Regions from separate parts of the Sphingobium sp. FW305-3-2-15-F-TSA7 genome, predicted to be linked through region 2. Evidence: predicted binding sites of a transcription regulator. Region 2 holds the regulator's gene; each other region holds the start of a gene.

Region 1 (2,204 bases), on a different contig from region 2:
CAATATGTGCAACAGCGCGAACACGATCAGCGCGCCCGCGCTGTTGTTCGACACACGCCGCTTCCAGATATCGCGATCGAACGGTTGGGATGCCATGTCTTCTCCCTCGACTCGGCCCTAATGAAGCCGAGTCGGAGCGCCATGGCAAGACGGCATGAATGCGACGATCCGAATCGCTCATGCGTCGAACAGTTCCAGCTGTTTGCGCTTCGGCCTCACCAGCGGACGCAGGTCCGCGGCATCGGCCAAAGCGACCGGTCGCCAGTCCTCCGCGATCAGGAACGGTCGAAGCTTCGTGACCGAGACGGTCAGCCGCGCAAGATCCGCAAGGCCCAGCCGGCGCCAGCGCCGCGCGGTCAGGATCGCGTCCACCGCCTTCACGCCCAGCCCCGGAATCCGGAGCAGCATCGTGCGCGGCGCGCGGTTGACGTCGACCGGAAAGCGATCGCGATGCTTGAGCGCCCAGGCAAGCTTGGGATCGATATCGAGCGGCAGCATGCCGCTATCGTCGGCGGCGGCGACAACCTCGTCGGCCGCGAATCCATAGAAGCGGATCAGCCAGTCGGACTGATAGAGCCGATGCTCTCGCATCAGCGGCGGACGACGCAAGGGCAGCACCGCGCTGGCATCGGGGATCGGGCTGAATGCCGAATAATAGACGCGGCGTAGCGCGAAACGATCGTAAAGGCTGTTCGCACGCATCACGATGTCGCCATCGGTCGCAGCGTCTGCGCCGACGATCATCTGGGTCGACTGGCCGGCCGGCGCGAAATCCGGCGCGTGCCTGTAATGCGCGCGCGCATCGGCGGTATCGACGATCGCGGCCTTCAGCCCCGCCATCGCCCCTTCGATCCGCACGCCCGATTTCTCGGGCGCCAGCCGCTTGAGGCCGCGCTCGGTGGGCAGCTCGACATTGATCGACATGCGATCGGCATGAAGCCCTGCTTGATGGATCAGGTCTGGATCGGCGTCGGGGATCGTCTTGAGATGGATATAGCCGCGAAAATCATGATCCTCGCGCAGCGATCGCGCCACCTCGACGATCTGCTCCATCGTATAGTCGGACGATCGGATGATGCCCGAGGAGAGGAACAGCCCCTCGATATAGTTGCGCCGGTAGAAAGCGAGCGTCAGATCCACCACCTCCTTCGCAGTGAAGCGCGCGCGCCGCACGTTCGAACTCTTGCGGTTGATGCAATAATGGCAGTCGAAGATGCAGCTGTTGGTCAGCAGGATCTTGAGCAGCGAGATGCAGCGGCCGTCGGGCGCATAGGCATGGCAGATTCCCATGCCCTCGGTCGAACCGATCCCCTTGCCCCTGGCCGAGTCGCGCTTAACCGTTCCCGACGACGCGCAGGACGCGTCGTATTTGGCGGCATCGGCAAGGATTTCGAGCTTCTGGCGGACATCGAGCTGGGACATGTGTTCACTATATGTTCTTAAAGTCCGCCTGTCGCTGATTTTGATCAATCCGAAGGCGGATCGGGTCGGCGATGATCCAGTTCGGATCGAACCGGATCATCACCGAATATCCCTTGTTTGCCGTGGTTCCGAGCCACTTCAGAACCCGATCCGCCCCGCCATGCCCGGCTTCGCGCGCGCCTCGGCTTCGAGCAGCGCGACGACGACATGCGGTTCCAGCCCGGTGCTGAAGCGAAGCTGGCGCTTCACCACGGCGAAATCGCCGGGCGTCAGATTCTCCGGCATCGGCATGCCGGTCGGCGCCGGCATGCCGAAAAAGCGTTCGAACGCCCGTGCCGCGCGGGCCCGTGACAGCGGCCCAAGCGACAGCTTGAACACGAAACGCCGAAGCGCCGCGGGGTCGAGCCGTCCGGGATGGTTGGTCGCCGCGAACACCGGCAGGCCGTGCCCGTCCAGCCAGGTCAGCAATTCGTTGACCTGGGCCACTTCCCACGACCGCGTCGCGTCCGCCCGATCGAATAGCAGCGAATCGACCTCGTCGAACAGCAGCACCGCACCCTCGCGCCGTGCATCCTCAAAGGCGTCGGCGATGTTGCGCTCGGTCTCCCCCACCCATTTACTCAGTACGTCCGACGTCCGCTTGACGTGTAGCGGACGATCGAGCCCGCGCGCGACATGGCCGACCAGCGCGGTCTTGCCGGTGCCGGGCGGGCCGGTGAGCAGCATCGTGAAATCAACGGGCGCACCGGGTGCGGTCAGCCGTTCGATCAGATCGGCCACCG
Region 2 (2,204 bases):
TCGCCGAAAGCGCGGGGTTCGAGGGTGAACTGGCCGATCTCGACGCCGTGCGCGGGGCGCAATGCAGCCGCGACGCCTGCACGATCGAACTGATCCGGGGCACCAAGCGCTGGCGGCTGCTCGCCACGCGCAGCACCTATTTCGTCGATCCCGGCGAATTGCGCAAAGCCTGCCGTGACGCCGATATCGTGGTCAGCGAGCGCTGGCTGCCCGACTGGTGCGCGCCGCGCTGGATCAAGGCGGATCGCGCTTTGCTGGCGAAGACGGGCGGATTGACCATCGATCTCGCCGCCGGCCGGATCGAGACGGTCAAGCGCGCGGCGGACGATCACCCCTGGGCCGATCCGCCAAGACCGGCGGCGGCGATGCCGGCGTTTCGGCCCAATCCGTCATAGGTGTCATCGGGAAAATGGCGGCATTCAACGTCCGTCATTGCGAGCGGAGCGGGCCGAAGGCGGCCGCAGGCCAACCAATCCAGGGATGCATCAACCACTGGATTGCTTCGTCGCTTCGCTTCTCGCAATGACGATGTGGTCGAAGTCAGTACCCCTCAATAGCGCCGCAACAGCCCAGCCAGCTTGCCCTGGACCCGGATCTGGTCGGGCCGGTAACGCTGCGGGTCATAAGCGCGATTGGCGGGGTCGAGCCGAACCATCGCGCCTTCGCGGCGGAAATATTTGAGCGTCGCTTCGCTTTCGTCGACCAGAGCGACGACGATCTCGCCGTCGCGCGCCACGTCGGTGCGGCGGATCAGCGCGTAATCGCCGTCGAGAATCCCCGCTTCGACCATCGAATCGCCCGAAACCTCGAGCGCATAATGGTCGCCGGAGCCGAGCAGCGCGGCGGGGACGGAGAGCATGCTCTGGCCCTCCAGCGCCTCGATCGGCATGCCCGCGGCGATGCGGCCGTGCAGCGGAATCTCCAGCACGTCGTTGGCGGCGATCGGTATATGGCGCGGTGCGGCGGGCGCTGTCTGCTTCTTCACGGGCTTGGCGGCCGCACGCTCGGGCTGCTTCAGCACTTCCAGCGCGCGGGCGCGGTTGGGCAGGCGACGGATGAAGCCGCGTTCCTCGAGCGCGCTGATCAGCCGATGAACCCCCGATTTCGATTTGAGATCGAGCGCCTCCTTCATCTCCTCGAACGAGGGGGACACGCCGGTTTCCTCCAGCCTGTCGCTGATGAAGCAGATCAATTCATGTTGCTTGCGCGTGAGCATCGCATGTTCTCCGATGGAACGAACGAAGAACGTGTAGGAAACATCGGAGGGCGCGTCAAGCCGGAGCCTGATCGGTTGAGGTGGAAGCGCAAAGCGCTGCTTCCGAAAGCGTGAATCGGGCTCTCAACTTATTGCCAAGATTTCCGCCATTTCTCCGGCATCCGCTGCAGGAGCGCCCGCCGCACGGACGATCAGCGCGTTGGCGGAGGCGAGCGAGACCATCGCCGCGCTGTCCTGTTCGGTCGCCTGGATCACTTCGCCATTGGCCCACAGGCCGCGCAGATATTCGGCGCGGCCGCCGCATGCCGGCAATGGCGCGCCCAGCCTGACGCGATGGGTGGGCGGCAACGGATCGGCTGCGCCCTGCAGCGCGCGCACCAGCGGCAGCAGGAACAATGTCGCGGTGACGAAGGTCGAAACCGGATTGCCGGGCAGCCCGACTATGATCGCGTCGCCAAGCTTGCCGGCGAGCAGCGGTTTGCCCGGCTTCATCGCGATCTTCCAGAAATCGAGCGTCCCGCCGATCGCGTCGAGCACGGGGCGCACCAGATCGTGATCGCCCACCGACGCGCCGCCCGAGGTCACGATGATATCGGCACCGCGCGCGGCATCGAAGGCGGCGGCCAATGTGTCGAAATCGTCGCGCACGATCCCGCGATCGTCGACGATCGCGCCGTTGGGCTCCAGCATCGCGCGCAGCATGATCGCGTTCGATGCGGGAAGCTGTACGCCAGAGACCGGCTCGCCGGGGAGCACCAACTCGTCGCCCGTCGAGATCAGGGCGACGCGCGGCCGCCGTCCGACGCTCAGCCGACCATATCCGCCCATCGCGGCCAGCCCGATCCGTGCCGCCGTCAGCAGCGCGCCGTGTGCGACGAGGCGCTGGCCCCGTGCGAAATCGCTGTTGGCGGCGCGCACATGCTGGCCATGTCGGCGTGGGCCTTCGCCCGTCAATATCAGCGTGTCGCCGTCGCGCGCCGCCTCTTCC
Region 3 (2,204 bases), on a different contig from region 2:
GCAGAAGGTCAACGGCCAGAGCGCGATCTCGCATGGCGGCGACACCGGCTGGTTCCATTCCGATCTGTTCCTGTTCCCGCAGGAAAAGGTGGGCATCTATATTTCCGCGAACAGCGTGGGCAAGGACGGTGCGATCAGCCCGATCCGGACCGCCTTGTTCCGGCAATTCGCCGATCGCTATTTCCCCGCCAAGGATTCGGCGCTGCCGCCCGAATTGCCGACGGCGAAGGAACATGCCGCGATGGTTGCCGGCACCTATGAGAGCAGCCGTGCGCCGGTCGAGAATTTCGCGGCCATGCTGGGACTTATGAGCCAGCTCAAGGTGACGACCGACAAGGATGGCAAGCTTTCGGTCGACGCGTTCACCACCCTGGGTGGCGCGCCGCGAAAATGGGTCGAGGTTTCGCCGTTCATCTGGCGATCGATCGAGGACGGCGAACTGTTCGGCGCGAAGGTGGAGAACGGGAAGGTCGTCCGCGTCTCCTATGGTCCGATCGCGCCGATCATGGTGTTCGACCGGGCGCCCTGGTACAAGGATACCGCCTGGGTGCTGCCGCTGCTCATCGCCAGCCTGATCGTCATCGCCCTGACGGCGCTGGCCTGGCCGATCGGGGCGATTGCCCGCCGGCGCTATGGCGCCGCGCTGAACCTGACCGGGCGCGACCTTTCTGCCTACCGCGTGGTGCGGTTGTTCTGCTGGCTTGCGCTCGCGGTTCCGCTTGGCTGGATCTATCTGATCTCGGTGGCTTTCGAGGGGACGACCCCGGCCGCCGGCATCTGGTTCCTGCAGATCCTGGGCATCCTCGTCATCCCCGGCCTGTTCGGGCTGGCGGTCTGGAATGCGCTGCGGATCTTCAAGGCGCGCCGCGGCTGGTTTGCCAAGACGTGGAGCGTGCTGCTGGCGCTTGCAGCCTTCATGCTGCTCTTCGTCGCCTTCGTATTCAAGCTGATCAGCCTGGGCGCGAATTTCTGAAGGACGGGGCGTCCGGCAGTGCCGGACGCCTGCGCCTTTTGGGCCATTGGGGCGGGGCGGAAACGCCTCGCCCCTTTGCTTTGGAACATTGGAGGAACAAAATTATGTTCCACTCTTGTTCTATGAGAACAAATCATATACATCGCCATCATGCGTTGAACCCAACACGCGATCCATCTACGGAAAGGGCGGGCCATGGCGGCACAACTCAAGCTCATCGAATCCGACAAGGGAAATATGGACAGGCAGAAAGCACTGGAGGCGGCGCTCGCCCAGATCGACCGCGCGTTCGGCAAGGGATCGGCGATGAAGCTCGGTTCGCGCGAAGCGATGGAGGTGGAGGCGATCTCCACCGGATCGCTCGGGCTCGACATCGCACTCGGCATCGGCGGCCTGCCGCGCGGCCGCGTCGTCGAAATCTATGGCCCGGAAAGCTCGGGCAAGACGACGCTGGCGCTGCATGTCATCGCCGAGGCGCAGAAAATGGGCGGCACCGCGGCGTTCGTCGATGCCGAGCACGCACTCGATCCGGTCTATGCGAAGAAACTGGGCGTCAATATCGACGAGCTGATCGTCTCTCAGCCCGACACGGGTGAGCAGGCGCTGGAGATCACCGACACGCTGGTGCGCTCCAATGCGATCGACGTGCTCGTGGTCGATTCGGTCGCGGCACTCGTGCCCCGCGCCGAAATCGAGGGCGAGATGGGCGACAGCCATGTCGGCCTGCAAGCGCGCTTGATGTCGCAGTCGCTGCGCAAGCTGACCGGCTCGATCAGCCGTTCGCGCTGCATCGTCATCTTCATCAACCAGCTCCGCATGAAGATCGGCGTGATGTACGGCAACCCCGAGACGACGACGGGCGGCAATGCGCTGAAATTCTACGCCTCGGTCCGCCTCGACATCCGTCGCACCGGCCAGATCAAGGATCGCGACGATATCGTGGGCAACACGACGCGCGTGAAAGTGGTCAAGAACAAGGTGGCGCCGCCGTTCAAGCAGGTCGAATTCGACATCATGTATGGCGAGGGCGTCTCCAAGATCGGCGAGATCCTCGATCTCGGCGTCAAGGCCGGGCTCGTCGAGAAGTCGGGTGCCTGGTTCTCCTACGACTCGGTCCGGATCGGCCAGGGTCGGGAGAATGCCAAGACCTTCCTCAAGGAAAATACCGAACTGGCCGCCAAGCTCGAGGCCGCGATCCGTACGCGCACCGAGAAGGTTGCCGAGGAAATGA

What was found. The regulator LexA, encoded in region 2, represses DNA repair genes until DNA is damaged. The targets are predictions, from matches to a motif close to GTTCCNCNCTTGTTCT.
Region 1: a site for LexA is predicted at 1,425-1,440, ahead of AC3WN8_RS10655 (putative DNA modification/repair radical SAM protein). Genes of this name have one in related genera too.
Region 3: a site for LexA is predicted at 1,080-1,095, ahead of recA (recombinase RecA). Genes of this name have one in related genera too.

Annotation. Positions count from the first base shown of each region.
Region 1 covers NZ_JBYSZM010000011.1:47,593-49,796, forward strand. The annotation lists gene AC3WN8_RS10650 (hypothetical protein) at 1-96, opposite strand, end outside; gene AC3WN8_RS10655 (putative DNA modification/repair radical SAM protein) at 178-1,422, opposite strand; gene AC3WN8_RS10660 (AAA family ATPase) at 1,561-2,204, opposite strand, start outside.
Region 2 covers NZ_JBYSZM010000010.1:82,895-85,098, forward strand. The annotation lists gene AC3WN8_RS09970 (ComEC/Rec2 family competence protein) at 1-395, shown strand, start outside; gene lexA (transcriptional repressor LexA) at 551-1,216, opposite strand; gene AC3WN8_RS09980 (molybdopterin molybdotransferase MoeA) at 1,340-2,204, opposite strand, start outside.
Region 3 covers NZ_JBYSZM010000021.1:95,918-98,121, reverse strand. The annotation lists gene AC3WN8_RS17280 (serine hydrolase domain-containing protein) at 1-973, shown strand, start outside; gene recA (recombinase RecA) at 1,169-2,204, shown strand, end outside.